Regions from separate parts of the Lactobacillus crispatus genome, predicted to be linked through region 2. Evidence: predicted binding sites of a transcription regulator. Region 2 holds the regulator's gene; the other holds the start of a gene.
What was found. Region 2 encodes Rex, which represses fermentation and respiration genes when NADH is low (regulators of the CRP and FNR family bind a similar motif). Its sites were predicted from a motif close to TTGTGAANTANTTCACAA; they were not measured.
Positions count from the first base shown of each region.

Region 1: a site for Rex is predicted at 13,946-13,963, ahead of J6L97_RS06470 (FMN-binding protein). Genes of this name have one in related genera too.

Region 1 covers NZ_CP072197.1:1,338,739-1,354,690, reverse strand. Annotated here, with positions in the region: partial or broken gene yjeM (glutamate/gamma-aminobutyrate family transporter YjeM) at 1-956, shown strand, start outside; gene dapF (diaminopimelate epimerase) at 1,045-2,049, opposite strand; gene J6L97_RS06520 (aspartate kinase) at 2,058-3,413, opposite strand; lysine riboswitch at 3,611-3,784, shown strand; gene lysA (diaminopimelate decarboxylase) at 3,872-5,182, shown strand; partial or broken gene dapD (2,3,4,5-tetrahydropyridine-2,6-dicarboxylate N-acetyltransferase) at 5,197-5,887, shown strand; gene J6L97_RS06505 (N-acetyldiaminopimelate deacetylase) at 5,889-7,043, shown strand; gene dapA (4-hydroxy-tetrahydrodipicolinate synthase) at 7,045-7,971, shown strand; gene dapB (4-hydroxy-tetrahydrodipicolinate reductase) at 7,978-8,757, shown strand; gene J6L97_RS06490 (aminotransferase class I/II-fold pyridoxal phosphate-dependent enzyme) at 8,769-9,944, shown strand; gene J6L97_RS06485 (aspartate-semialdehyde dehydrogenase) at 9,944-11,002, shown strand; gene J6L97_RS06480 (serine hydrolase domain-containing protein) at 11,165-12,208, shown strand; gene J6L97_RS06475 (Mbeg1-like protein) at 12,251-13,861, opposite strand; gene J6L97_RS06470 (FMN-binding protein) at 14,198-14,464, shown strand; gene J6L97_RS06465 (SA1002 family membrane protein) at 14,474-14,989, shown strand; gene J6L97_RS06460 (nucleoside hydrolase) at 15,015-15,941, opposite strand.
Region 2 covers NZ_CP072197.1:404,812-420,763, reverse strand. Annotated here, with positions in the region: gene J6L97_RS02150 (IS256 family transposase) at 1-82, opposite strand, end outside; gene J6L97_RS02145 (hypothetical protein) at 204-1,187, opposite strand; gene J6L97_RS02140 (ThiF family adenylyltransferase) at 1,153-1,794, opposite strand; gene J6L97_RS02135 (helix-turn-helix domain-containing protein) at 2,112-2,933, opposite strand; gene J6L97_RS02130 (redox-sensing transcriptional repressor Rex) at 3,025-3,669, opposite strand; gene J6L97_RS02125 (ABC-F family ATP-binding cassette domain-containing protein) at 3,844-5,766, shown strand; partial or broken gene J6L97_RS02120 (thiamine pyrophosphate-binding protein) at 5,939-7,084, shown strand; partial or broken gene J6L97_RS02115 (CoA transferase) at 7,086-7,979, shown strand; partial or broken gene J6L97_RS02110 (CaiB/BaiF CoA transferase family protein) at 8,051-8,602, shown strand; gene J6L97_RS02105 (mucin-binding protein) at 8,858-13,978, opposite strand; gene J6L97_RS02100 (LPXTG cell wall anchor domain-containing protein) at 14,203-14,373, opposite strand; gene J6L97_RS02095 (GntR family transcriptional regulator) at 14,717-15,427, opposite strand; gene J6L97_RS02090 (Gfo/Idh/MocA family protein) at 15,420-15,952, opposite strand, start outside.

The DNA.
Region 1 (15,952 bases), 930 kb from region 2:
AATGATGGCATAATATGGGTCTGCTTTTCATGATGCTCAAGGTGGTATTTATTCATGGTTAGCTGGCTCAATTGGACAAAAATAGGCCTTTATTGGGACTTTTGTATGGCTGGCTAACTGGGTGCTGTGGCTGGTTGCAAGCGCCTCAAGGCTTTGGATTTCAATCTCTGCCCTTATTTTTGGCAAAGATACAACTCAAGAATGGAATATTTTGGGCTTGCATGGTACTCAATTGATAGGTGTACTAGCAATTTTATTCATGATTGTATCAACGTACCTGTCTTCCAGAGGGATAACTGGAATTAAAATTATGTCATCAATCGGTGGTTGGTTTATGATTGTAATGAATGCAGTCTTTATTCTAGCTAGTTTAACGGTCTTGATTATGAATCATGGGCAATTGGCTCAGCCGATTACTGGGTGGCAAAGTTTTATTATTTCGCCTAATAAAAGTTTTCAAACGCCAATTACGATTATTTCTTTCGTAGTTTATGCAGTCTTTGCATATGGTGGGATGGAAACCATCGGTGATGTGATTGACAGTATGAAACACCCAGAAAAAGATTTCCCTAAATGCTTAATTATTGGGTCATTGTTCACTATTATTTCTTATGTTTTGATGATTTTTATGACCGGCTTTTCAGTTAATTATCAAAAAGATATTTTAGCAGCCAATGCCAATACTGGAAATATTACGTATACCGTATATGGCACACTTGGCAAAGCCTTTGGAACCGCACTTCATTTGGATCCTAACACGAGTTTATTGATTGGTAAATTCTTTACTAGAGCAATTGCTTTATCTGGTTTGATGGGAATGGCAGGTGCTTTCTTTGTTTTGCTTTAAATCCTTCATCATGGGATCTGATCCACGTTTATGGCCTAAGGCAGCGACTAGCTTTTATCAAATTCTGACGGATATGGGTAACGTAGCCGCTACTGCACCTTATATTTTTTATCGCGTTTCCAAGAAAAAGCATGGCTTGAAAGACTTAGATTAATAATTAAAAAGTAAAAATGGCTTGCGTGTTGCAAGCCATTTTTTTACGCTAAAGTTGTAATGTCATTGAACTTTGGCAGATTAGCAATAAATTTTTCATAAGCACTTTGTTCAGCAGTCTTTTGGATCTGGACATTGGAAAAATCACCTTTCCTTAAGTCAGCTTCAGAAAGCTTAATTCGATGAGTAAAAGTAGCGTTACCAATAAGCTCGATCCAATAACTATTTTTTTCATAATGCACGATAGTTTTAACCATACCGCCAGGATTATAAACTGATATTGGTGTATTTAAGTTGCCTATTTCGGGGTGGGTTAAAGTAAGAGCAAGAGAAGTCGCGGACATTCCAGTACCACAGGCATTGGTAAAACCAACGCCCCGTTCGTAAGTGCGGACAAAAAGTTTATTTTTATCTAAAATTTGCGCGAAATTAACATTGACGCCATCTGTAAAGTAGGGATTATTGCTATTTAATTTTTTACCAACAATGCCTAAGATCGGGCCGGTAATTTCTGCTTGATTAACAAAAGAAATCAAATGTGGGTTAGGTACGGCAATTGAAGTAAAACGTAATCCAGGATAAATTTCTGGCAACCAAGCATCAATAATCCGTTCTTGTCCTAAATTATCAAAAGGGAGTGCCTCTTTATTAAAGCGTACAGGAGAGATCTCAACTGCAAATGCTGGCACGTTAGAAGCAAAATCTTTTTCTCTTCTAACACGTAAGCTGGCATTCATTGTGTCAACTAGGAAATTATCTTTTCCCGTTTTTTCACTTAGGTAACGAGCAACGGTGCGTAGGCCGTTGCCACACATTGATGCTTCACTTCCATCAGCATTGATTACACGCATCTGGCCAAGTGAGTTAGAATGCACGGGATGATTAACTACTAAAACGCCATCTGCTCCGTGAAGCAGTCCAGTTTGTGGATTGGTAATCTTTTGCGTAAAATTTTTTAGCTCGGCGTCACTTAATTCGTGTTCGAATTGTGTTTGATCAAGAATAAAGAAATGATTTTGCGAACCGTGAACTTTGAATAAATTAATCATAATGCCCCCTAATTAAAAAACTTTTGATAAATAATTTTTACTGCTTCATCAGCCTTTTCTTTTTTAGTACCGATCATGATTGAAATTTGAGAAGCTCCCTGATTGATCATTTGTGGTGAAATATCATGATCGCCTAAAGAATCGATAATTTGACGGCTGATGGTATGTTTTTGTCGCATTCCTTCGCCGACAACCATAATAATTGCATAATCTTCAATCCATTCGAGTTGATCTGGATTAATTGTAGCTTGAATTTCATTACAAATTTGATCAATTAACTGATCGTTTAGAAAATCATTGTTAAAAATAATGGTAATATCGTCAATCCCAGATGGCATATGCTCATATGGAATATTATGTTGGTATAAAATTTGTAATATACGTAAGGTGAAACCAGCTTCTTTATTGAGCAAATATTTATGCAAATATAATGCGGAAAAATGTTTTTGGCTGGTTACGCCGGCTATTGCATTATCTGGGACAAAATCCTTTTCTGGGACAATCATAGTGCCAGGATTGCTAGGATCATGAGTATTTTTCACATTGATAGGAATCTGTCCTTGAATAGCAGGAATCAATGCTTCATCGTGAAAAACAGAAAAGCCAGCATATGACAACTCTCGCATTTCGCGATAAGTCATTTTCTTGATGGATTGGGGATGCTCAATAATATGAGGATTAGCGGCAAAAATCCCATTGACATCTGTAAAATTTTCATAGAGATCAGCATGAAAGCCGCGAGCTAGAATAGCCCCGGTAATGTCTGACCCGCCACGGGAAAAAGTGGCGATATTACCAGACGGAGTCATGCCAAAAAAGCCAGGAAATACGATACGTTCATCAGCCTTAATTTTAATTTGGTCAAGATTTAAGTAGCTCTCTGGATTGACAATGGCATCATTGGGCTCGCCAGTCACGATTAAACCGGCTTCAGCCGGATCAAGAAAACGACTATTAATTCCTTGATGGCGTAAAATTAAAGTAATTAAACGAGCATTAAGCCGTTCACCATGTGCCTTAAATGCAGCTAAAAGATATTTTTCGTTAGGATAACCCTGATTGGGCAACTCTAATAAAATTTGTTTAATAATACTTAATTCCGTATCTGCTAAGCCAAAATAATGACCAATTTCTTGATAGCGACTAAAAATTTTATTCACGATTTCAACACAATTCTTGTGCTTTAAGGCTAAATCTGCGTACTTGATTAACAGATCAGTAACTTTGATATCTGTTGTATTCCTTTTGCCTGGGGCAGAGACAACCATTACTTGTCGTTGAGGATCGCTGAGAATAATTTGAATTGCTTGTGCAACACTTTCACCGGTAGCTAAAGAAGAGCCACCAAACTTTACGATTTTCATTTCAAAACTCCTTTTGTTTTCAGAAATCATTAATTTAAATAAAAAAGTCAGACTAAATTTAATTGAATTCTAACATTCTTTTTTAATCTTGCAAGTGATGACTGTAATTTATCACTCTAAATGCCGCATTGTTACAAATAAAATTAAATTTTTATAATAAATTTGTTGACTATATTTTTATAAAATTGTAAACTACAGTCAATCGAAGAGGCGCAGCCGACATAAGTAACAATTCTGAGTTGGGCAAAACGAAGATGAATTGTAAAAGGGGAGGTTGCCGAAGCTGAGTCATGCTAAAGGCTTGAGCTGGGGCGTAGTTGAATAAACTGCGGACTGTCGCGAACAAAATTCGCGGAGCGCTATCGACCATAGATTAAGTAGAAATTAATCCATTGTTTGTTTGGCGCAGACAATGGATTTTTTATTAGCGTTTCGCCTGAAAAAGACAGGAGAACAAAATGAATTCACAAATTGCAGTAGATCAGATTAATGAGCAAGGCCATTTAACGATTGGTGGAGTTGATACAGTAGAATTAGCTCAAAAGTATGGTACGCCATTAGTAGTTTATGATGTCGATCAAATTCGTCGACAAATTCGGGCTTTTAAGAAAGTTTTTGAAGAAGAAAACATGGCCTATGCTGTTAGTTATGCAAGTAAAGCTTTCGCAGCAATCGCAATGTATCAAGTTATTGCAGAAGAGGGAGCATACACTGACGTAGTTTCAGCAGGTGAGTTATTTACTGCAATAAAAGCCAATTTTCCAATGGAGAGAGTTAGCTTTCATGGTAATAATAAATCATTAACTGAATTGGAAATGGCTGTAAAAAATCATGTTGGCAAAATTATTATTGATAATTTTCATGAGATTCAGTTATTGGCGCAAGTTTTAAAAAAGTACGATGCTACGATTAGTGTCATGTTGCGTATTGCACCAGGGATTTCAGCACATACCCATGAATATGATCAAACAGGTCAGATTGATAGTAAATTTGGCTTTGATCTTGAATCAGGTCAAGCAGAAAAGGCATTAAAACAAGTTCTAGCTAATCCTAGGATGAAAATGTTGGGGATTCATGCTCACATTGGCTCACAGATTTTTGCCTTAAACGGCTTTGAAATGGCAGCACAAAAATTAATGGTAGTAGCGCAAGATTGGCGAGAAAAGTATGGCTATCTTGCACAAGTTATTAATGTTGGTGGCGGTTTTGGGATTAAATATACCCAAGAAGATCATCCATTACGACCAGAAGAATTTGTTAAGACGATTGTTAAGGTGATCAAAACTGAAGCTGAAAAAATGAATTATCCTTTACCTGAAATCGATATTGAACCGGGAAGATCAATTGTTGGTCCAGCCGGTTACAACCTTTATACGGTGGGTAGCCGTAAGGATATTCCAGGTTATCGTTCTTATATTACTGTCGATGGCGGGATGGGAGATAATATTCGCCCTGCACTTTATCAGGCTAAGTATGAAACAGTTTTAGCCACCGATCCACAAGCGCCTTTGACTGAACATGTTCGTATTGCTGGTAAGTATTGCGAGAGTGGCGATATATTAGCAGAAGATCAAGCTTTGCCACAAGTCAAAGCTGGAGACTTGTTAGCGATGTTGGATACAGGTGCATATGGGTATTCAATGGCTTCAAATTATAATCGTAATCCTCGACCAGCAGTGGTATTTGCAGAAAATGGTAAAGCAAAATTAGTCATTAAGCGTGAAAGTTTAGAAGACTTGGTTCATTTAGATCAATCATATTTAAATTAGAAAAGAGAAAAAAGATGGCAAAGTTAGATGCAAAAAGTATTATTGATTACATCGGTAATGCACCAAAAAAGACACCGGTAAAAGTCTTTATTAAAGGAGATTTAGCACAAATTGATTTTCCAAAGAAAATTGAGAATTTTACTGAAGCTCATTCTGGCGTGATCTTTGGTGACTGGAAAGATATTGAACCATTTTTAAAAGAAAATCATCAAATTACGGCCTACCATATTGAAAATGATGCACGAAATTCAGCAGTTCCTTTATTGGACTTCAAAAAAGTTAATGCTCGAATTGAACCAGGAGCTATTATTCGTGATCAAGTGGTAATTTATGATGGGTGCCATTATTAATATTGGAGCAGAAATCGGGGCTAATACGATGATTGATATGGGCGTAGTTCTCGGTGGCCGTGCCATTGTTGGACAACATTGTCATATTGGAGCTGGTAGCGTATTGGCTGGTGTAATTGAGCCTGCTTCAGCTAAACCGGTTCAAATTGATGATAATGTCATGATTGGAGCTAATGCAGTTGTAATTGAGGGTGTTCATGTAGGTGAAGGAGCCGTTATTGCAGCCGGAGCAGTAGTTACTCATGATGTGCCAGCACATACAATGGTAGCGGGCGTTCCTGCTAAAATTATTAAAAAAGTTGATGAAAAAACTAGTAGTAAGACGGAACTAGAAGATAATCTGAGAAAGTTATAAAATGTCAGTTTTAAGTGAAAGTGAGTTAATTCAAATTAGAAGGCATTTACATCAAATACCTGAATTAGCACTAGCAGAAAAAGAAACACATGATTATTTAATCGAGGTAATTCAAAAATTTAAGCAAGATTATTTGGAAGTTGAGATGCCGTCGACACTGCCTACCGCAATTCTAGTATTAGTTAAAGGAAGAAAACCGCACAGAACGATAGGATATCGTGCTGATATCGATGCTTTACCAGTTACTGAAAAAACTGGACTGGCATTTTCATCAAAACATGAGGGAGTAATGCATGCATGCGGACATGATATTCATATGACCGTGGCATTAGGTTTGTTAAGCTATTTTAGTGAAAATCAGCCACAAGATAATTTGCTTTTTTTCTTTCAGCCAGCCGAGGAAAGCCAAAGTGGTGGGATGCAAGCTTATGAAAAAAGAATTTTTCATGATCAATTTAAACCTGACGAGTTCTATGGCTTGCATGATAACCCCGTTTTGCCTGCTGGTAGCATTGGGTGTCGGATGGGTACACTTTTTGCTGGTACAACTGAAGTCAATATTGATATTTTAGGTAAAAGTGGACACGCAGCTTTTCCGCAAGATGCAAATGATACGGTAGTTGCAGCAGCAAGTTTGATCATGCAGGTTCAAACTATTATTTCACGAAGCATAGATCCAATTCAAAGTGGTGTTATTACTCTAGGCAAAATCGAAGCTGGTACGATTAGAAATGTAATTGCTGGTCAAGCTAGAATTGAGGGCACGATTCGTGGCTTAACTCAAAATATGATTTTGACAATCGATCAACGTCTCAAAGAAATCTGTCTTGGTATTGAGAAAAGCTTTGGTGTAGAAGTGAAGTTAGATTTGAATCAAGGTGGATATTGGCCAGTAGAAAATAACCCACAATTAACCAAGAACTTTATTTCATATATGAAAAGCCAGCCGACGGTTAACTTTATTACTACTGAACCAAAAATGACGGGTGAAGATTTTGGCTTTTTGCTGGCTAAATTCCCTGGGACAATGTTTTGGCTAGGTGTTGGTGATCCTGATTCACAATTGCATACGGCTACACTTAATCCTGATGAGAAAAGCATTCAGCGCGGCGTTGATGCAATCAAAGGATTTTTGATTAATAGAATGAGGCAATAAAATGGCAACATTAATTGATGCAGATTTGTTAACGGCGATTGTTACGCCATTTGATGAGAATCAAAAAATAGATTTTGCCAGTTTAGAAAAGCTGGTTAATTATTTAATTGACCAAGGTTGCAATGGCTTTGTAGTTGGTGGTACGACCGGAGAAACGCCAACTCTGACTCATGATGAAAAGATAGACTTGTACCAGCATTTTGGTCAAATTGTTAATGGACGTGTTCCGGTTATTGCAGGAACGGGCAGTAACGACACTGCAACCACTATCGCCTTCACCAATGAGGTAGCACAGATTAAAGGAATTGATTATGCCTTAGTAGTAGTGCCACCGTACAATAAGCCTGATCAGCGTAGCATGATTGCACATTTTAGTGCTGTTAATGCTCAGACTAAAATGCCAATTATGATTTATAACATTCCCGGTAGAACTGGCGTAAAAATGGAAAAAGAAACGGTAGTCCAATTATCACGCCTTAAAAATATTAAGGGAATCAAACAATGTGCATCTTTAGAAGAAATGGAATACATTATTGATCATAAAGATCCTAATTTTTTGGTATTTAGTGGTGAAGATACGCAAGCGTTACCTGCAAGATTACTAGGAGCCAATGGCGTTATTTCCGTAGCTAGCCATTTATATTGCAAACAAATGCGGCGAATGTTTGATGATCTTTATGAAGGAAATTATCCTGAAGCGGGCACGATTCAACGCTGGTTAACGCCGAAAATGCAGGCTTTGTTTATGTATCCTTCACCAGCTCCTGTTAAGGCAGCCTTGAATGCTCAAGGATTTATAGTAGGGGGATGTCGTTTGCCATTAGTCGCTTTAGGTGATGAGGAAAAAGAAAAGTTGGCCCAGCATTTAGGTTTAAATGCTAATGCATTGATGCAAAAGTTGCCACTTAATTTAGGAAAGGATTGGTAAGACGAGATGCCTAAAAAAGTACTAATAGCTGGGTTTACTGGCGCAATGGGGCAAAAGGCTGTTAGTTTAGTTAATCAGCTGCCCAATTTTGAATTGGTGGCTGGATTTGCTCCAAAGGCAGTAAATGAGCCTGAAAGATATCATTTACCTAAAACAGCCCAAATTTTTAACCAATTAAGTCAAATTCCTGACCATGCTGCAGATATTTGGATTGATTTTACTACTCCCGCAGCTGTCTATGACAATGTTTATTTTGCTTTAACGCATCAAATTAAACCTATTGTGGGAACTACTGGCTTGAGTGATGATCAAGAAGCAACTTTGATTGAACTAGCCAAAAAGGAAAAATTAGGTGGCTTAATCGCACCTAATTTTGGAATGTCGGCAGTTTTATTAATGAAGTTTGCTGAAGAAGCTGCTAAGTATTTCCCTGATGTTGAAATTATTGAAATGCATCATGCAGATAAAAAAGATGCACCTTCAGGCACTGCTTTAGCTACTGCAAAAATGATCGCGCAAAATCGTCCTGAACATCAAACTGCGCCTGATGAAACTGAGACTTTAGCCAATGTTCGCGGTGGAGATTATCAAGGAATTAAAATCCATTCAGTACGCTTACCTGGCTATATTGCACATGAGCAAGTTTTATTTGGTGGACCTGGCGAAGCTTTAACCATTAGACAGGATTCATTTGATCGTGATTCCTTTATGAGTGGGGTTAAAGTTGCTTTAGAAAAAGTAGATCAATTAACTGAACTAGTTATTGGCTTAGAGAATATTTTATAAGAGGAAAAATTATGCCAGAATTAGCAAATGACTTAGCTTTAAGTAAGAAGATTCAATCTGTTAAGGCTTCGGGGATTAGGATTTTTGATAATAAAGTTTCAACCATTCCTGGAATTATCAAGCTGACTTTGGGTGAGCCTGATATGAATACACCTGAGCATGTTAAAACAGCTGCAATTGAAAGTATTCGAAATAATGATTCACACTATGCGCCACAAAAGGGAAAATTGGAACTTAGGCAAGCAATTAGCAATTATTTGAAAAAAGCAACTGGAGTAGTTTACGATCCAGAAACTGAAATTGTGGTTACAGTTGGCGCAACTGAAGCAATTAATGCGACACTATTTTCAATTACCAATCCGGGTGATAAGGTTGCTATTCCTACACCGGTATTTTCACTATATTGGCCAGTTGCAACTTTAGCAGATGCAGATTATGTATTAATGAACACGTCAGAAGATAACTTTAAATTAACGCCAGAAAGATTAGAAAGTACACTTAAGGAAGAATCTAATATCAAGGCGGTTATCTTAAACTACCCAGTTAATCCGACAGGAGTTGAATATACCGAAAGCGAAATTAGGGCATTAGCTGAAGTGATAAAAGCACACAATCTGTACGTAATTACTGATGAAATTTACAGTACTTTAACTTATGGCGTTAAGCATTTTTCAATTGCAAGTGTGATTCCTGAACGGGCAATTTATATTTCTGGATTATCTAAGTCACATGCAATGACAGGATACCGACTGGGTTATGTAGCTGGTCCGGCAAAAATTATGGAACAAATTGGTAAAGTCCATGGTTTAATGGTTACGACTACAACTGACTCTTCTCAAGCTGCAGCGACTGAAGCTTTGGAGCATGGATTGGATGATCCAGAAAAATACCGCAAAATATATCAAAGACGGCGCGATTTTGTGTTGGATGAATTAGCTAAGATGGGGATGCAAGCAGTTAAACCACAGGGAGCATTTTATATTTTCGCTAAGATTCCAGCTAAATATGGTAAAAATGATATGCAATTTGCACTGGATTTAGCATTTGAAGCAAAAGTCGGTATTACTCCAGGTAGTGCTTTTGGTCCTGGTGGAGAAGGGTACGTTAGAATGTCATATGCTTCCAGTGATGAAAATCTACATGAAGCGATGGAAAGAATGAAGAATTTTTTGCGAGGAGAAAAATAATGGTGAGAGAATATAATGTTGCAATTCTAGGTGCTACTGGTGCCGTGGGAAGAAGAATGATCGAACAATTGGAACAATCAACGATACCAGTTAAAAGCTTAAAGCTACTCGCATCCTCACGTTCAGCAGGTACAGTTTTAAAATTTAAGGATCAAGATTTGACAGTTGAAGAAACTACACCAGAATCATTTGATGGTGTAGATTTAGTACTTTCCTCAGCTGGTGGTGCAGTGTCAAAGAAGTTTCTGCCGGAAGCCGTTAAGCGTGGTGCTGTCTGTGTTGATAATACATCAGCATTTAGAATGGAACCAGATGTACCACTGGTTGTACCTGAAGTTAATCCAGAAGCATTGAAAAAGCATCACGGCATCATTGCCAATCCAAATTGTTCAACAATTCAAATGGTAATGGCTTTGGAACCAGTTCGAAGAAAATTTGGTTTGAAACAAATTATCGTTTCCACTTATCAAGCTGCTTCAGGAGCAGGGCAAGCAGCAATTGATGAATTAAAAAAGGAAAGTCAAGATTACCTTGATGGTAAAGACATGCAAGCAGATGCTCATATTTTACCTACTAAAGGAGACAAAAAGCATTACCCATTAGCCTTTAATTTGTTACCTCAAATTGATGTTTTAGAAGATAGTGGCTATTCTCATGAAGAATGGAAGATGATTCATGAAACAAAGAAGATCATGCTGAATGACATGAATGCCAAAGATATCAAGGTAACTGCAACTTGTGTTAGGGTTCCTGTGCCAATTTCTCATGGGGAAAGTGTCTACTTTACTGTTGAAGATGAGACTGCAACGGCACAAGATATTAAAGATGCAGTTGCTGCCTTTCCAGGTAATGTTTTGGAAGATGATATTAAACATCAAATTTATCCGCAACCAATTAATGCAACAGGTAAGCGAGAAACTTTTGTTGGCCGCATTCGCCCTGATTATGAAAATAAGGGTGCCTTCAACATGTGGATTGTAGCCGATAATTTGCTTAAGGGTGCTGCATGGAATACGGTTGAAAATGCGGAATACCTAGTTAAGATGAACTTACTATAAAAATTTTAAAAAATAAAAATGAAAGCGCAAACCATGATTAAAAGTGATTTTGCGCTTTTTGATTGTGGTAGAATAGTTCAGGATTAAAAGGAGATTGAAATTTTGAAGACACTAAAAAAGTTCGGGATAGCTTTCATTTTATTTTGTTCATCGTGTTTGATAATGTCAAATCATGCTGTGCAGGCGAAGAGTTATTCAAATAAGCAACTATGGAAATATACGCTTAAGATGATGAAAAAGCATCATTTACGAGGAAGCATTGAAATTGTAAAAAATGGGCATGCTCAACGTGTTAGCTTAGGCTACGGTTATTACAGCAAACGACTGAAAAATGGCAATACAAAATTGCTTTATCCAGTTGGTTCTTTGCAAAAGATGGTTACTGCTGCAATAATTACACAGTTAATCTACCAGAAGAAATTCAATCAGAATACTAAGATTTCACGCTGGTATCCAAATTTGAAGCATGCAAACCAAATTACGGTGGGGCAGTTAATGACACATACCTCAGGAATTAACGTAATTGGAACAGAATCTAATCATGGAGTTAATTTTTCTGAAAATGGCGCGATCAATTGGACAATTGCCCAAGCCAATGCACGAGAAAATACGGGACGCAGTAAATTTAATTACAATAATGCTAACTATGTTTTGCTGGCAGGCATTATCAGTAAAGTAACGGGAAAGTCTTATGCTGCTAATGTGAAACAGCGGGTTATTCGACCATTGAAGTTGAAGCAAACCTATATTTACCAACAAATTCCGCGGTCAAAGACTGATGCGATTTCATATCTTTATTCTGGTGGTAAAAATTACAGTGCTAGTGCCTATGCTAATCGTAATGTTGTTTCTCAATTGCCTGGTGCTGGGAATCTATTTTCAACGGCTAATGATTATTATAAAATCCAATCAGGTATGCAAAATGGCAAGATTCTGACTAAAAAACAGTTCCATTATCTTGGTCATTTAAGTTCTAAGGTTAATACTTACTCAGGTGGTTTTTATCTGAAAAAGAATCAAACTTTAAAAGTCGCTTATGGCAATTTTGGTGATACCCACTTTGTTAACTGGATGCAACTGACTACTGATAATCAGAATGGAATTGTAATGTTTTTGAATCAAACTTATGGTAGTAAAAATCATATTCGTGCAATCGGGTATAACATTTTAAAGCATATAAAGGCTAATATCTTTATTAAGGGCTAAGAAAAAAGCTTGTTAACTGATATTGAAGTTAACAAGCTTTTTTTAACGATGATTTTTGGGCATTTTGCTGCGCTGGCCAAATAATTCGCCAACTAACTTGAAGAAGCCGTAAGCAATTAGCAAAATACCGATAATAATAATTGCTCTCCGATTAAAGGCACTAGGGTTAACCACTACGATAATTCCTAAAGCAAAAGCAATTAATGCCTCGATCGCTACAATAGTAATCTGAAAAATTCCGGGTAATTTACGAAAGACTAGTTGCCTAATTCGAATGTAGGAATAGATAATTAAGAATAGTCCTAAGAAGTAGTGAGCTAAGAAAATTAGTAGACGGTTATTAGAAATTAACGCGGTTGATAAAGCAAAAACTACTAAATACGAAATAATAAAGAAGTTTTTTTGTCGGTCTTTTAGACTAGATTTTGCCGTTGTTAAAATTTGGTGAACACTGAAACCAATCCCCGTGAAGGCAACTAGGGCGCCAAAAGCGCGCACTGCATATTGGGGTAGAGTTAGACTAATGATTCCTAATACTACCAGCACCCAACCAACAATTGTGTCTGTTGAGAAAAGCGCTTTGGTCAGTTGCTGGCTCTTGATCGTCTGCCAAATGCTGGAAAATAATGAACCAAAGACGAAACGGGTTCGCCGAGATGAATCAGCCAGTGAAAACAAAATTGCACCAAAACCGCCAAAACCATTTTTATCAAGTTCGTTGATCTTAGTTGCGCCGCTAGAGCTTAAAGCAGAAAAGAGGTCATTAGTTAAAGACTCACGTTCTTCTAGGGTGGCGTTACCAATCCATTGATTGATTAGTTGATTATATACTTGAGATTGAGCATTGCGGTGGCGTCTGGTGTCGAAGTTAGAACCGATTATTTGCCAGGAAAAAGCATCGTGTTGGCTTAATCCCTTGCGAGTACTACCAACAATAGTGGCTGGAATATTTTTCGACTCAAACAAGCGACCGATGACGCTAAAGTCTGGCACAAAGCGGCGTAGAGTATTTTGCAAATACTTATTAGGGAGCTGAGCACCAACTTCTTCTGCAATTCCAGGTGAATCAAAGGTATAAATACGTTTGATTCTTTTTCTTAATTTGGGCTCAATATTAATGGCAGCATATTCAGCTAAATTGCCACCTTTTGAGTGACCGCCTAAGTAATAATCTTGATCATCAGCTTTGAGAATAGTTTCGAGCAATTTTACTGCTTGTTGTTGGGCTACAGTGATTTTAAAACTAATTTCAAAATCTTCTTTCCAGCCAATTAGTGAATCGTCAGTCCCACGAAAAGCAATAAAGTTGGTCCCATCAGTTAGTTCAATTTTGATTGCACTAAATTGAGTATGTTCAGTTAACGTACTAATAAAATACGACAGTTTTGCATTTTTAAAGCGGTCTGCATGAGCCATTAATTTAAATAGTTCTTGGTATTGCAAATTATCATAACGAGGATGATCATCTGCAAAATAGAGCTTGGCAGCCTTCTCTAAACTAATTGTCGTTCCGTTACTTTTAACAATACCTGGTAATTCAAGATAAGAAAAAATAGATAAAACAAGTGCATCAATATCATTAAAAGGCGATGTTGAGAAGTCAACGTCACCACGCCATTTTAAATATGTAAGAATATTATTATCTGGATACATGCTTTACCTTCTTTAAATATAACTTTATAATTCCATTTCAATTTTAACGTAACTTAGAAAGGATAGTGCAAGAAAAAAGCCCTTTTGAGAAAATTTTCAAAAGAACTTAAGACTTTATATAATATCAGTTATTTATTGTGGTATAATAAAACAGGTAGAAGGGGATTCTACTACCTGCACTTGGGTCATAATAAGGACTTATAAAAACAATCAAGACCCAAGAAATAGTATATCAATATGATATACTAAACACAATATCTTTGTGGCTTTTTTTAGGAATACTGTTATATTTATTATATAGCAGTATTTTTTGTTTTATAAAAAAGAGGAAAAAGGATGTTAAAAGAAGGAACATATAGTGCCCGTGCACGCGGCATGGCAGGCTTTGTAGGTGTGACATTAACTGTAGCTGATAATAAAATTTCAACTGTAGATTTAGATTTATCTACGGAAACGCCGCAGTATGGTCAAAAAGCAGAAAAAACATTAAAGCAGGAAATTTTGGATAAACAATCTGCTGATATCGACGCTGTTACTGGTGCAACATTTACTTCCAATGGGGTTAAAGAGGCTACAAGCGAAGCCTTAAAACAGGCAAAGTAGGAGATAACTGTGCACGTTACTACATATTTCATCATTGCTGTAATTATTCTAGTAGTATTTTTGTTATTCAGATCAGAGCACAAGTTTGAATTCTTAAAGGCTGCAATTTTATTTGTCATTCAGCTGTGTTGTTCAACAATTAATTTCTTAATTTTCATGGTAATTGCGTATTTGATCATGAGTCAATGGGACCATGTTAATTTGGGAAACTTGTTTTTGCTGTTAGCAGCATTTGTTGTACTTTCAGGTGTTTTTGTTTATTGGGGGATGCGACTGGCTAGCAAAATTTTTAAGTTTTCGACAACTACACTCACTTTGGTAGAATATTATATTCAGTGGTCGTTAGTATATGTTACAGTTTATCAAGCGATATTTAGTAACATAAAACATATTACTTCAATTACAAACTTCATCAGAGTAGGTAATTTTTTAGATCCAAATTTGTTTGTAGTTGTGATACTGCCATCATTCATTTCAGTTTGGATTGCGGTAATTCTTTACAAAAAGTCAATTAAGGCAATATAAAAAAGAGGCGTGAGCCTCTTTTTTGTTATTTTCTTTCTAAAATTTCATCCATCTTTTGGAAGAAGAGATCCTTATTGGCTTTAGTAACAAGGGTTACTTCTCTTCCTTTAGGATCCCGTACAAAGCTTCCTGCACTTAACCCATCAGTGATGACTCTTGCTTTAGCCGTTTCGGTTTCAACAACTTCTGGATATAGTGCGCTGATTGTAGTTAGCACATCCCAAAGGTAGAGTTCGGCTGATGGTATAGATACGATTAGACTATAGCCTTGTCCTATCAAGTCCATTGCAGGATATTTGCGTAAACTTGCCCAGTGCTGGCGCAACTCATCGTTAAGTGGTAATTCTTCCGTACTTTCTAATCCGACCATCTGAATTGGAATATTTGATTCAAATACGCGTTTAACTGCGTATGGATCCCAAAACGAGTTCCATTCTTGACTACCGTCAGCGTTAACCATAGCAACGTTGCCGTGCCCATCAAGAGAACCACCCATCCAATAAAGTTTTTCAATGTTTTTCTCAATGTCGGGATCGACATCTAAAGCGCGAGCTAGGTCAGTTAACGGACCTGTCATAACTAAAGCGATAGGCTCGTCTGCTTCTTTAATTTTTTCGACCATGTCTAAATGAGCAGGAAGCTTTGCCTGTTGCGTATCAATCTTGCCACTTTCATTGAGCATGGGAAGATAATTAAATGAATAAGTTGCCATCCGCCACTCGTGAGGAAATTGGTTGACTGCACGTGAGTTGGAACGAGCAATAGTCAAATCATCACCACGTAAGTTAAAAAGATCGGTCATTTTGCGACATGCTTCAACACTAGGATCAATGTAGCCGTCTGCATCAATTGCACCAACACCTAAAAGTTTGATATCTGGTGCTTGTAGTAAGAGCAGATAAGATACTAAATCATCGATATTACCATCATGGTTAAAATAAATTTGTTTCATTGTTTATGCCT
Region 2 (15,952 bases):
GTTGTAGCTCTTTGCGCAATAAATCATTTATTTTGTCTGGATTGAATAGAGCTTGAGCAAAATCTTTGGTAAAATCATTCATGAAGGAGTTCTTCTTTCTGTATGTGTTTTTTTGTTCAAACCAATCATACGAGAAAGGAACTCCTTTTTCTAATGTTTAAAGAAATAAATTTAAGGAATCATTCATCCTTACACAAACTATTTTACAGTCTCATATCAATAAAATTATGATCAAACAAATATTTAATATGTTGTGTCATTTCGTAACCTGGTAAAAAATTATCAAGACGGCAAATTTTTTCTATTTGATCATTTAATGACATTTTATAATTATACTTATAATTTAGATTATACTTAATAAAATCCACCTTATTGTTTTCAAAATATAATTCGTTTAAATTGATTACAATTGGATCAATGATTTCTTCAATAGAGTTAGAAATAGATTTTCTGTATTTTTTTGCAATTCTTTTCTGCTTCTCTTTTAAAACATTTAGTGCATTACTTTTTACCTTATATAACTTCTGATAAAATTCTTTATACTTTTTTAAAGGCACCTGATTCTCTGCTAAGACCTTATAATAAAATTCTTGTATAGAATATATTTTATCTTTGTATGAAATAGTAAGGTGGTCCAACATTTTTTCATATTGTCTTTCCTCAGTATTTTCTACAAAGTTATTTTTCTTTTTAAACTTTTTCAACAATGTACTTATTTCAAATTTATACTGATTTTGTGATGTTCTCAAATATTCACTATATAATTTATCAATATAAGGATTTAAAATATATTTATCAAAGAAATTAGAGGTAGTATTTCTTTCTATTTTATAATAATTCAGTACATTATTATCTACTAAACTCTGCTTATTAGAAAACAAATTATACTCTAAATAATCCCAACCATAATCAGCAGAAGAAACTATACTTTGTAGCCATAATCTTATTAATAAAATGGCAGCCATATCTCCTAAATACCCTACACCAGAATTTTCTTTTATAATGTCATATTGATCACTCTCAGTAATAAGACTTTTAATAGATCTAGTCGAAAGTAATTGTGCTGTAACACTTTCTCGTTTATATCCCGCAATATATGGAATAATATTTTTTTCATGGCAGTAATCAAAAATGTCTCTTAAAATATCTGAATTAGCATGCATTATCAAAAGCACAAAATACAGCATTCAGTTTCTTGTCAATTATTTTTGAAAATAAATTATTCTCGGATAAATATTTATTACAAGCTACTACATTAATATTTTCACAAATAGTTGGAAGCTTTTCCTTTAAAACACTAACCTTAGCTTTGCCAATATCTACTAGTGAATAAAACCTTTGATGACTAATATTCTTTTTCTCAACTTTATCACCATCTATTAATACAAAATTTTTTATTCCTAATTGAATAAGGTACTGTAACAATGAAGTACCAAGTGTCCCTAATCCTATAATTGCAATAGTATAATTTTTAAATTTATCTTGTATAGAATATCGACTAGGTAGCGGTGAAATATTATTAAAGAAATTTAGTGCTCTAACATTCTTTTCCTTTTGAATATCATAGTCTAAATAAAGTAAATTCTGCTTTGCCAAAAATTGATTATATGATTTTGAAATCGAATCTGTTATTTGATTTTTGCCATTAATTGATATATCTGTTAAATATTTAAAAGCTTTCTTATAATTATCTACCCGAATAGTTAAGAGATCACTGTCAATACCTGGAATATTAACATAAATTCTATCCTTCTTATTTCCTAAAAATCCCAGATTAGTTTTTAATTTCTCCATTATTTTCTCCATTATAAGTAAAAAAGACTGATAATACATCTCAATATCATTAAATTAAGACATTGAACATATTTCATCAGTCTTTTGTAAATCACAGTCTAACAAGCTGTAGTACAATTACAAGTATTTGGCTTATTGTACGGGCCAAATTCAACTTCTTCTTCAAGTCTCATTTTTTTCACCTTCTTTCCTTTTATAAAAAATCAATTTACAATAATAGGTAATTCCCAAATCAAATTTATCATCTCGCTTTTTTAACGATAATCTAATTATTACTCCAAATATTAAATTTGTTGCAAAAGTTTCGTCTTACTAAACTACGTCCTCCATGAACTTACTAAATTCTTATATCCATAAGAGATCAACTGCTTTTTAATTTTTCTAGCTTCATTCTTTTCATCTTTAAATAAGTTGAGATAAAACTTTCCCGCAATATGATAAAAAAGAAAATGATAACTACAATCTAAATTACTTAAAAACTTTAGACAAGCACTAATATTCTTCCCCTCGACATTGGAATAAAAGCAATAGTATAGGTAATTATTACAAATAATGGCAATCCGTTCGATCATTCTTTCTGAATAGCTTCTGTTTTTAGAATAATGCCTAAGTAGTTGGTTAATAACGTTGTCCAATTGCTCTATCTTAAAAATAGGCAGGCAATTAGCAAGCAGGCGTAAAGCATCCACATTTTCAAACCAGTTATCATACTTTGCAAACTGCAAAAAAATTTGCTTTTTAAGATCAGGGCTCAATAAATTCAGTTGTCCACTAAGAATAGCTACAGAAACAATAGCTCTATATTTAAAAATAGTTTGACCCTTTAATTGCAAAATATCATGTAATTTTTCTTGCATTTTATTAGTAGCAGATTCATTAAAAGCTTTTATAACCTCTTGATTTAGCTTTATTGCTTTTTTGCCTTCAACTGACCTATATTCATCCTTTATTTGATCTAGGAAATTATCAATATCAATATTGTGAGCAAACAGAATTTCAAATAAACTATCAGCAGAAATCCCTTCTAAATTTCGCTCGACTTTTGAATAATGACTCTTTTTAATAATTCCTTGGATCATTTCATCTTGAGTCAATCCCATGCGTAATCTCTCTTTTTTTAAAGCTGAACCTATTCTCATTGTAATTTTGCCTCTTATTTTCATTATAAAAAAATCATTCAAATACGACCCAACCGTAAATGAATGATTTCAAAGATAATTCATACCTCTGTTAATTTTCTTTATCTTCCTTATCACTATCTAAGAAATAGATCAACGTTTGCAATTCGGTTGCTAAGTCTACATTTTGTACTCGCACATCAGCTGGAGCTGATAAACGAATCGGAGTAAAGTTCATAATTCCCTTTACACCCGCATCAACCATTTCATCTGTAGTTTTCTGAGCAGCTGTTGAAGGAACTGTCAAAATTGCAATTGTAATCTGTTGATCACTTAGTTGTTGCTTTAAGTCGTCCATGTCATAAACAGGGACACCACTTAAGATACGACCAGTAATCTCCTTATTGATATCAAAAGCACAGGAAATTCGAATATTATTACTGCGCTTAAAGTTGTAATTAAGCAGCGCCCGTCCCAGATTACCTACACCTATTAAAGCAACATTAGTTAAAGTATCTTGATTCAAAATTTTCTTGAAGAAGCTCAATAAATTCTTTACATCATATCCATAGCCACGTTTTCCCAACGCACCAAAGTATGAAAAATCTCTTCTAATTGAAGCACTATCTACTTGAACTGCCTCTGACAGCTCAGTTGAAGAAACCTTATCTTTGCCTTCTTCATTTAAAATAATCAAATAACGGTAATATAATGGTAATCTTTTTGCCGTTGCTTTTGGGATTTTTATTTTTTCCATATAGGAACCCTCCAAACTTAAATGTTTGTGAATGTACAGTCAAGCACTACTATCATACCTGCTATGATAGTACTTATGCAAGTATCTTTTTCACAAATCATCATTTTTTCACATATTTAACTTAAAAACAAACAATTTGCGCTATATGGTAGAATAGTGGTTAGGTGAAAAATTATGATTATTGCACAAGGACACGATTTAGAACAACAATTTGGGGCCAACACATTATTCAAAAATGTTAATTTTTCAATCGATTCCAATGCCAGAATCGGCTTAGTTGGTCCTAACGGGGTTGGTAAGACTACCCTGTTAAAAATAATGACAGGTGAGCAAGAACCAACTCACGGCGAATTTACAGTTAATAAAGGCATTGATGTTGGTTATATCGCTCAGGAAAATGCATTAGATGAAAATAAAACCATTTGGGATGAAATGGAAACCGTTTTCGCTCCTTTAATAAGGGAAGGAAAAAGCTTAGTCCAACTACAAGAAAAAATTGCAGATCATCCTGAAGATCAAGAATTGCTTAAGCAATACGATCAAAAGCAATTCAACTTTGAACAAAAAGGCGGTTATACTTATCAATCTGATATCAAGAGTATCTTAAATGGATTTAAGTTTCCTGAAGGTACTTGGCAGAAAAAGATTGGTAGTTTATCCGGTGGTGAAAAAACACGGTTAGCTTTCGTTAAATTACTTTTACGCAAACCTGCTCTGTTGTTATTGGACGAGCCAACTAACTACTTAGATTTAGATACCCTAGATTGGTTGGAAGGATTTTTAAAGAATTACAGTGGTGCAATCCTCGTGGTTTCCCACGACCAATATTTCTTAGATCATTTAGCAACCCAAATTTTTGAACTAGAATTTGGTAAATTAACTGCTTTTAAGGGCAACTATTCAGCCTATGTCATGCAGCGCGAGCAACGTGATAAAGACCAAGAAGCCGCTTATGAAAAGCAACAAGCTGAAATCAAAAAAGATGAAGAATTTATCCAAAAAAACTTGGTTCGAGCAACTACCACTAAGCGTGCACAAAGTCGGCGTAAAAAACTAGAAAAAATTGAGCGGATTACTCCACCTAAACATAAAAATAAGGTACGGATTCATTTTTCAAGCGATCATCCTTCTGGCAAGGAAGTATTAATTTTCAACGATTTGACGATTGGTTATCCCGATAAAACCATGGTTAAAGATATTTCCTTCCAGATTAATAAAGGAGATCGCGTCGCGATCATTGGACCAAATGGAATCGGTAAATCTACCCTGCTTAAGACTATTATGAAGCAATTAACGCCCAAGAGTGGCTCAATTAAGTATGGCGCATCCCTTGAGATTGGTTATTACGACCAAGAATTACAAGGACTAGATCCATCTAAGACTGTATTGGATACTGTTTGGGATCGTCACAAAACCATGCCTGAACGCGATGTACGGTCAATCTTAGCCAGCTTTTTATTCACAGCTAAAGACATTGATAAAACGGTAGGTCAATTATCTGGTGGACAAAAAGCACGGTTAACTTTAACTGTTTTATCACTTGAGCATGATAACTTCTTACTGATGGATGAACCAACTAACCACTTAGATATCGAAGCAAAAGAAGTACTAGAAAAAGCTTTAAAAGACTTTGATGGTACCCTGCTCTTTGTTTCCCACGACCGTTACTTTATCAATCAACTAGCTAATAAGATTGTTTTAGTTCGCGATGGGCATGCTAAAGTCTACGATGGCAATTATTCTTATTATCTTGATGAGAAGGCAAAACAAGCAGCTATGGCTGAAAATAGTGCCGCTGAGACAGAAGTCGAGCCAAGCAAACAAATTAGCCAGCAAAAACTTTCTTACCAAGAGCAAAAGCAACGTGATTCTCAAAAGAGAAAGTTGCAGCGTGCAATTGATAATGCAGAAAAACAAATTGAACAGCTTGAAGAACGAGAGCAAGAAATCCAAACCGAAATGGCCAATCCAGAAATTGCTTCAAGCTTTGATAAATTGGGGCCACTGCAAGAACAGCTTTCTGATGTACAACAGAAATTAGATGAAGCAAATTCTGCCTGGGAAAAGGCAATCGAAGAAATGGACAATTTTGAATAAAAGTATAATAAGTAAGTTCTAATATATTAGGACTTGCTTATTTTTATATACGTATATTAAAATAACGTACCTTATTATTCAATTATGCCTGTATATACAATTCAAGAGGTGTATCTTGGTTTTGAAATGCATAAACATAAGCATTTGGTGATTTTTTGAAAGAATTTTTTTCGTGACACAAGATGTATCACTTACTGGTGCTGCACTTTTAATCGATGCTTTACAAGCAAACGGTTTAAACAACATGTATGGTGTTGTCGGCATTCCAGTTACTGACTTTGCACGTTTAGCTAAATTAAAGGGTATGAAGTTTTATGAATTTAGAAGAGAAGATGCAGCTGTAGACGCAGCCGCTGCTGCTGGTTTTCTTACCGACAAGCCTGGTGTAGCCTTAACAATTTCTGCTCCTGGTTTCTTAAATGGTTTAACTGCTTTAGCAGAAGCCACTAAGAATTGCTTCCCAATGATTATGATCTCAGGTTCATCAGATCGTCATATCATCGACCTCGACCGTGGAGACTATGAAGGACTTGATCAATACAATGTTGCTAAACCTTTATGTAAAGCAGCTTATCGTGTTGAACGTGCTGTTGAATTATTAAAGAACGCTAAACACCCTGCTATTATCCTAGGTAAGGGCTCAGCTTATGCTAGAAGTGAAGCAGAAGTCAGAGAATTAGTTACTAAGACTGGTATTCCATTTTTGCCGATGTCAATGGCTAAAGGCGTTGTACCAGATGACTCACCATCATCAGCTGCTTCAGCTCATCCATTTACTTTAGGTCAAGCCGATGTAGTCTTATTAATCGGTGCTCGGCTTAATTGGATGCTTTCAAATGGTGAGGCTCCATTGTTTAATGAAGACGCTAAGTTTGTTCAAGTCGATATTGACGCTACTGAATTTGACTCAAACAGAAAGATCGATGCCCCATTACAAGGTGACATTACCTCTGTTTTGCAAAAACTAAACGCAGCCCTTGAAAAAGCTGACGTTAAGGCCCCTCAAGACTGGCTAGATTCAATTAAGAATGCCTGTGAAGCTAACAATGAAAAATTTGCTAAAAGAATTGCTGCTTCAGAAGCTAAGCCAACTTTAGGCTTTTACAGTGCGATTGAACCCATCAATGACTTAATGCAAAAGCATCCAGATACTTACATCGTAAGTGAAGGTGCCAACACTTTGGACATCGGTCGTAACTTAATCGGCATGCAAAAACCTCGTCACCGTCTTGATACTGGTACTTGGGGCGTAATGGGTGTCGGCTTAGGTTATGCCATTGCTGCAGCTGTTGAAACTGGTAAGAAAGTCATCTCACTTCTTTGAACCAGTTGCTCAATCTGCTGGTGGTGCTGCTTCTGCTACTGGTTGGAACGAAGGCAAAGCCAACGTTCCTACTCAATCAGCTGCTACTTTAGGTGACTCAAACCCAGGGATGCACCTTACTATTGGTATCTTAGCTGCCCTTCTTCAACGTGAACACACCGGTGAAGGTACTTTTGTTCACCAGTCAATGCAAGACGCTGTATTGAACCTCTGCCGTATCAAGTTGCGTAACCAAATCATGTTAGACAACTTAGGTGCCCTTCCTCACTACGCTGTTTACCCTAACTGGAAATGGGGCAAGGCAATTCCTCGTGCTGAGAACACTGAAGGTGGCCAAGTTATCGGTTGGACTTACAAGGCTAAAGGTTGGGAAACTAATCCTAACGCTTATGTTTACATCGTTATCCAAAACAGTGACAAGAGCTGGGCAGCAATTGCCAACACTATGGGTCACCCAGAATGGATTACTAATCCTCGCTTTGATGGCTGGCACAACCGTCAATTACACAAGGAAGAAATTTACCCATTAATTGAAAGCTACACTAAGCAATACGACAAGTATGAATTAACTAAGAAGCTTGGTGCTGCTGGTATTCCTGTAGGTCCAGTTCTTGACTGGCACGAAATTGAAAATGGCCCGGACTTGAACAAGGATGGTACTATCGTAACCATCGACCAAGGTGGTAACCGTGGTAAGTTCAAGACTATTGGTTTGCCATTCTCACTTTCTAACTACAAGCGTGCTCCAGATCTTGGTGAAAACAACAAGGAAATTTTAGCTTCACTTGGTTATGATCCAGATCAAATCGAAAAATTGACTGAAGAAGGCGTAATTTCTAAGGCTCAAGGTCCTAAGAATCCACGTACTGAAGTTATCAAGGGTGAATAATTAATTTATTCTCATCAAAAAGCTGTTCACTTCGAACAGCTTTTTCTTTTTAAAATAGAAAGCGTACAACTATGACAGAACCTAATTATGCTGAGCTAGAAGCAAAAAACAGTCATTTAGATAAAAACAAACCTTATCCTTTAAGCGGGATGCTCGTTATTGACTTTACCCACGTCCTCTCAGCCCCTACCTGCACCAGAATGCTCGCAGATAGTGGTGCCCGGGTAATTCATATCGAAAGAAAAACAGGCGATGACACGCGTCACATGGGGCCATATATCGCAGATGGTTCTAGCGAATACTTTAGAATTTGTAACGCAGGCAAGGAATCAATCGCCTTAGATTTAAAAGATCCTAAGGACCATGCCTTAGTAGAAAAAATGATCTCTAAAGCCGACGTAGTAGTAGAAAACTTCCGTCCTGGTATCATGACCCGTTTAGGTTTTGATCCCGAAGAAATGGTTAAGAAATATCCTAAATTGATTTTTGCTTCAATTTCTGGTTTTGGTCAATATGGTCCTTGGTCTAAGCAAGCTGCTTACGATACTATCGTTCAAGCACTCTCAGGCTTAATGGATTCCACTGGAACCCCCGACGGCAAGCCAACTAGAGTTAGTCTCTCAAAGTGCTACTCTAATATAAAATAAAAGTCTGAAAATGGTGGAAAACTTACACTGCCTTTAATCATTTTACCAATCAAAAACCAGGCACTACCGCTATTGATAGTACCCGGTCTTTCTCATATAGCCCTATTATTTTTTCTGAAGCAAAAATAGCTACACATAGACAGTGCAGCTATTTCACAAATTATTTTGGCATCCCTATTCGCAATCATCTGCAGGGATGCTTTTTCAATATTCAAATTTTACCTAAACTGTCTAGTCCTCTTTCTTTTTCTTCTCACTAAATCCAAACAAGCTTGCTAGCGACAGAGTCAATAATCCTAAGATACCTAGTTTATTGTCCTTTTCACCCGTCTGTGGTAAAGTTTCAGCTTTCTTTTCGCCTTTATTGTTAACAACCGTCGTACTAGTGCTATTAACTACAGCTTTAGGATTACTCTGCTTTGAAGCGTCCTTTGTAGCTAATTGAACCTTAGTTCCATTACGCTTAGTAATAGCTGTAGCCTTAGGCTTCACAGTTGAAGATCTCTTAACAGTCTTATTAACTTCAGTAGTCTTGTTGGTCTGCTTGCTATCCTGCTTCTTTTGAGGTGAATTATCAGAGTGTGGGCGTACAACGTCAGAATTATCATCCGGAGTCGCAGGCTGTTGTGGCTCTTCAGGTGCCTTAGGCGTTACTGGATTGTCAGTTGGAGTAGTTGGCTCTTGTGGTTCAATATTCTTGCTGTAAGTTACCGTTCTTACTACATCATTGTCGCCATGAGCTACTTCTACTGCAGGTACCACGGCTTGATCTGGAGTGTAGCCTGGGATTTCTGGGGATGCAACTTCGGCGAACTTTTGTGATTTCGTCCAAGTTGCCTTTTCTTCTCCGGTTACCAAGTCTTTGGTCCCTGTCTTCGTGAATACCAACGGCGTTGCTTGATAGTCATCATGAGCCTTGCTACCGTCTTCATAGACATAATGAATGGTTTCGTTTACCGTTACCTTTTCATTAATTGCCTTAATCTTATGAGTAAAGTGAGCAACGAAGACCTGATCCTTCTTGTCATCCGTATCGTACTTGCCGTATTGAACAGCTGATAAATCAGCGCCTGCTAATTGGTCAGTAGATTCAGGATCAGCGCCCTTTGTCACATTGACAAAGTTGTACTTGCTAAAGTCATAGCTGTTTGGAATGGTGAACCCTACCTGGGCATCAGTCTTGCCACTAGCATCAAGAACAGGTGCGGCATCGATGAATTTCTTCGCGGTATCGTCATAGAAGCGCAACTTTGCTTGTTGCTTATCAGCCACATAGGTGACAGTAACTGTAGTGTCCTTATCGCCATATTTAACAGTAGCTTGTGCAACCTGACTCTTATCAGGCGTATAGCCTGCTACTTCTGGCGTACCAACCGAGACAAAGTTCTGATCAGCTACATCGTTCCACTTCGTCTTACCAGTCACTAAGTCTTTAGTTCCTGCCTGAGTAAAGTGAACGCTTTGCGTTACAGCACTTGGCGTCTTATTTCCAGCACCAGTGTAGGTAATCGTACGAGTGACAGTATCTTGACGACTATCTGGCTTGGTATCGTGGGTAAAGCGGACATCATATGATTGCGTTGCCTGATCATCATGATCAAAAATCAAATCTTGTCCATCACTGCTATCTCTTACCAAAACATAATGTTGCTTTTCATAATTGTTAATATCGGCCTTAGTATTGTAGTTAGCATCTGCATCGCTTATACCATCTAATGATTTACTATTAAGTGTCTCACCTGTAGTGTCGTCGATAAAGTTAACTTTAATTACCTGTGAATTTGCTTTATACGTTACAGTTATAGCACTATCTGGATCGCCAAATTTAACAGTAGCTTGTGCAACCTGACTCTCATCAGGCGTATAGCCATCTATTTTCGGTACTTGGTATTGAGGCAAAATATCGCTGCCAGGAATTTCAGCCCACGCGATCTTATGTGTAAATGGATCTTCAAAGCCTGATCTGGTGAACTCAATAGAATGTTGGGCAACATCGGGATAAATCTGTTTTCCATTTTGATCAACAAACTTAATCGTCCGCGTAACTTTATGTGTATCAGTTACTGGTTTAGCAAATGCGCCTTCATAGATTAATGTATCGCCATCAAAATCTGGAGCAACAGTTTGATCAAAAGCAGCTGTTCCATTTTGATAACCAGCTGCATATTGAGCATCTGAGTTCTGAATAGTTGGTCCCGCTGCCCAATTGATTACTATGCCAGCAGGCAACAAGATACGATCAGCATCAGTCAAGTCGCTATTCTTAGTCATGAAGTCTTCTGGCTTCATAATATCTTGACCTTCGTGATAAGTCTTAGCCTGATCTGGCAGATCAACATAGTGATTATTGCCTTGATCATCTTTGTAATGCACCTTGACGTTAACCTTTGCTTGTCCAGTCACCGTCAGCTTAGCTGAAGCAGGCTTCCCCGGTAAAATAGTCAAGTTAGGCAAATTGCTATTGCTAGAAGCCTTGTTTTCACTAAAGATAGCACTTGAAACGCTAATGCTCTTGCCAACATGTTGATAGATGTCTTTATCTACTAAAGGAATCTCAACCCGGGCTGAAGTCTTTCCTGGTAAAGCTTTACTATCAAACTTGAGCATGACTGACTTGACCTTGGACCAATTAGTTATCTGATCTGCCGTTAGCCAGTGCCCATCAGCAGCTGCAGCTTGTGCGTTATTCAAATCTGTCAACGCAGTGGAATACAGCAACTCACCAGCACTCGATAAATCCGTGCCATTGACGGCATCGATTAAGCTAGCCTGCCCGGACATCGTTGGCGTGAATTGACTAACCTTATCTTGCCTATCAGGAATGTTGATAATCTGGTAAGCATTAGCAATCTGATTATTAGTGGCATTGATGATTGAACCATAGATCTTCATTTGATCTGGATTAATTCCATGTACATCCTGCGTAGCTAAAGTTGAAATACCTGAGGTATTCCCTGAGACCATAGTGGCAGATGACATTCCCTCAACAGTATTAATTATCCAAGAACCTGAGTAAACGCCTATTGAGCCATTATAAACAACTTTGCTAGTATCAATCTTTTCTTTTTGTACCAAGCCTTTTAGAGCCTGAGCAACAGTGTGATCAGGCTCATTCAGATTACCGTTCTTAAGGTTATCAGCAACCGTGAAGAAGACACTTGGCTTAGTTGAATTCTGCACGTCTGGAGCATTTGAGTAAGGAACTGTCACATTCAGTCCGTCTTCTAGCAAGTCATAGTTAGAACAGTCACACTTAACAAAGCGATGACCATCTACCGTAATTACAGACACTGACTTTGGTGTCAATAGTGGCTGATAGTCTACATATGCTCCTGAATATTTAACTGTAACTTTTGACAGATCGGCAACTTCCGCATTATCAGGCACCATAATATAGGTAATTGGATGCTTCAACATTGGATGCCCATTATTTGATACACAGGTTTCATAAGTCAGGCTACCGGCATTTTTCTCGCCGGGCACCGTACTAGTCTGATTAGGTAAAAATGGATATACAGCGGTAAATGTGGCTTCCTTAACTTTATTAACCAGCCGATCAATGACCGTTGTCATTGGCATCATCACTTCACCATTAAAACTAGGTGAAGACAAAGTCGTTTTGGTAGTCAAAAGATCGCCAACTAGTACTGGTTGGCCATTAGCGTAGGTCTTAGAATAAGTGCCGTGCTTAGATGACAGATCATATTCAACATCTGGATTCCATTGGGCTATTCGTACGTTCAATGATCTGATTTTCTTATTCGGAGTTACGTGAAATGTTAAAGTATTGCCAAATTGGTCAGGGGTAATCACTGCGGAAGTACCATCAACGTAGCTAACGATAAAATTAATATTATCTGGATCTTGATCTTGATAGATTGTATTCTCTGACAAAGTTAAAGTTGCCGGAACATTATATCCATCAGGCAGGTCAACGGTTAGGTTAGCATCTGTTATATCCACCGTCGATTGATTGCTGAGCGTAAAGTAATGCATATCAGTAGTAGAACTTGCCTTGCCATCAACAACCATAACTCCACTAGTGTCCTTGCCTGGATTATCTTTATCATGGGCAGTATATTCCGTTAAATAATTTACCGTGGCCGCCCAATCAATATCTTTCACAGTTGGATAAATCGTTAAGTCATCAACGCCTGTACCGGTAATGGTCCCTATATGGCTAGGCTTAGTAGTCACATTAACCATCGTACCCGAAATAGTTGATTTATCTTTATCTAAGAACTTAGCATGATACTTCTTATTAACAAAATCACTTGCCGGAATATCGAAGTGGCCGGTTATCTTAAAGTTAAAGTGATTTGACTGCCCCTTTAATAAGCTAGTGATCTGTTCTTCATTTAACACGATATGAGCTACATTATTGGCGTCAATCGTTAATTGATCAGGGGTTAGAACTAATGACTGATCTTCATCGTTCAAAGTAATATTAGTTAACTTGTAATTCTTATCCAAGGCTAAGTTCAGATCAACTTGATTAAAGTCCTTCAGTGGTGTCCCCAAGGTTAAAGCAGGACGGGTCGTAAATTCTTGTCCGTTAATGATAGGTTGGGGAACATGAACTAAATCTGCGCTTAATTCAGGCTCTTTACCGATTGCGATAACCTTCAAGCTGGCATGCTTTTCTGCAGAACCCGTAGTATCAACTGTAATCGTATTAGTCATCGAGGCTAAGGGATTTATATTCTGATCATAATGCAGATTAATGTTTTGAGTAATAGTGCCACCATTAATGAAATGATCTTCGATCTTGTAATAATCGATAGTTTCAGTAAAAGTAGTCTTCCCAAAAACAGGAGCCAAAACTGCTACATCGGTTGTTCCTAAACTCAGACCACCCTTCTTAGGAATGGTAATAGTATAAGTGTCACCAGCTTGAAAGTTGGCTGAATTCATAGTTAATTTAGCAGTCTTTTGCTTTTCATCGAGCTGACCATGATCAATAGTTAATGTACTGTTTTTGCCAAAAGTAGCACTCGCAGATGGAGCCTCTTTGCCAATTTTATCTCGGTTAGCAGCTGGATCAGTTCTATCTTCTTGCACATTGCTGGTAGTAGAATTAGACGGACTATCAGCAGTGGTTTCTGCCTTGGCTTCTACGACGTGCGACTTATCAGCATTTTGTCTTTCTGTAGTAGCTGGTTTAATATCTTGAGCCGACTCAGAAGTATTGGCGTTAGTTTGTTCACTCTCTTGAGAAATTGATTCATTAGAATTGCTGGTTTCCGCTTGAACTGTATCAGCTTTGATCCCGAAAAAGCTAATCCCAATTAAGACACTTGCAACTCCAATTGTTAATTTTCTAATAGAATAATGATTTTTCCTCTCACGCATCTCTATCACTCCCTAAAAATAACAAAGGCATTGTCCTCAATTTTATCTTATGTCTTATACGATCATTGTACTACCAGAGATTAATAAAATATACTTAGAATTCTGAAAAAGAGTGAAATAACAATTTTTACTTGATGGTAATAAAAAAGCATCCCTGTTACAGATTTCTCATCTGTAGGAATGCTTCTTCTAATCAAGTGAATCTTTCATTCTAATTAAATTACTTAATCCTCTTTTCTGTCCTTTTTACCAAGTCCAAACAAACTTGCTAGCGATATAGTCAATAACCCTAGAATAATACCAATCTTACTACTCTTTTCACCAGTCTGTGGTAAAGTTTCTTCATTAGTTTTAGCCTTATTATCTATAGCTGTACTATGAGAATTATTAACCATAGACTTAGGAACATTATTTTACTTAATCCTCTTCATTAACAATTCAGACTTAGGCCCGTTACTTCTGTTAGATGTTTCGGCCTTAGCTGGTCTATTTGAACTGGTCAAATGTTTTTTAGCTACTGTTCTTACTTTCTCCTTCTTATCATTATTCTCCACTTTACGTGACTTATGCTCAATTAAATGTTTATAGTCTTTGTTAGGAACTTCTGGATTTTGCTTTTGCGGCTCTTCAAGTTTCTGAGGCGTTTCAGGATTTTCTGGACTATCCTTTAGATAAAAATTACTAAAAATAAAAGGGTAATGATCTTCACATAAAATTGTCGATCATCTACCCCCCCCTTTATTTTTTTAAATCAATCAAAAAGTAGTTCTCATCCCCACGATATGTGGCAATCGAATACTCAATCGGAACTTCATTCTTGGTATAGCCATAAGTATGAAAATAAAATACCGGATCTTGCTCTTTAATATCTAATAAATCCGCCGTCATTTCATTAGCAGCTTTAACTTCCAATTTTCGCTTCACATGGACAACCGGCAAATTTCTTTTCCTCAATTCTTGATAAAGCGACTGAATTGAAAAATCGATCTCTTCAAAATTAGCCAAGTGTTTTACCGGTAAATATGTTGTAACCACGACATTAAGATTACCATCAGCCGAACGCAAACGCGTTAATTTATAAACCTCATCGTTTTCCTTTAGCTTTAAGGCTTGTTTTACATCTTCTGTGGGCTTGACTTTTTTAAAATAAAGTACTTGAGTCTGAGCAGTTAACCCCTTTTGCTTCATCTCACGATCATAGCTTTGAATCACATGAGTAAATTCTTGCGCAATTTTCGTTTGTCTGACAATTGTTCCCACATGCTTGCGACGTTCTAAATACCCCTGATTAACCAGATCCTGGACTGCATGACTAATCGTCGGACGGGATACCTGATACTTAGCTGCAAGCTCTATTTCTTTAGGAATCAAATCACCCACTTGATAACCGCCATCAGTTATCTGTTTACATAAAATCTCTTCGATTTCCTGATATTTCGCCTTAGTCATTCTTAGGTAAAAACTCCTGTGCCTTTTCCAAAACGATAATCGCATTCAAGCTATGCTCATAGGCTTCGTCTGCTGCTTGTTGATCATGATTCTTGATCTTTTGAGCAAAATAATTAAACTCACTAATCATGCGGTGACTATATTTATTGAAGTTATAGCGTTTAGCCTCTTCTTTACCTATCTGAACGTAATAATCAGGTAGCACGTTTAATGGGCCATCGAAATAAATTAAGCCCTTCTCGCCTTCAATATATGACCGGGTAGGGCCCACAGCATCCTTAGCCGCAATTAAACTAGCTTGCTTATCGTCATAGCTTAAATTCAAAATTCCTGACGTATCGGTATCGTGCTGAATCGTTGGCAAATATGTGATCTTCTTTGGCTGACCAAACAGACTGACACAGAAATTGATATTATAGATGTTCATATCCATCAAGGCTCCGCCACCCATTTTGCGGTCAAACTTAGGGATATGCACACCAGCTAAAAATTCTGAATAATGACTAGAAATCTGCGTTAAATTTA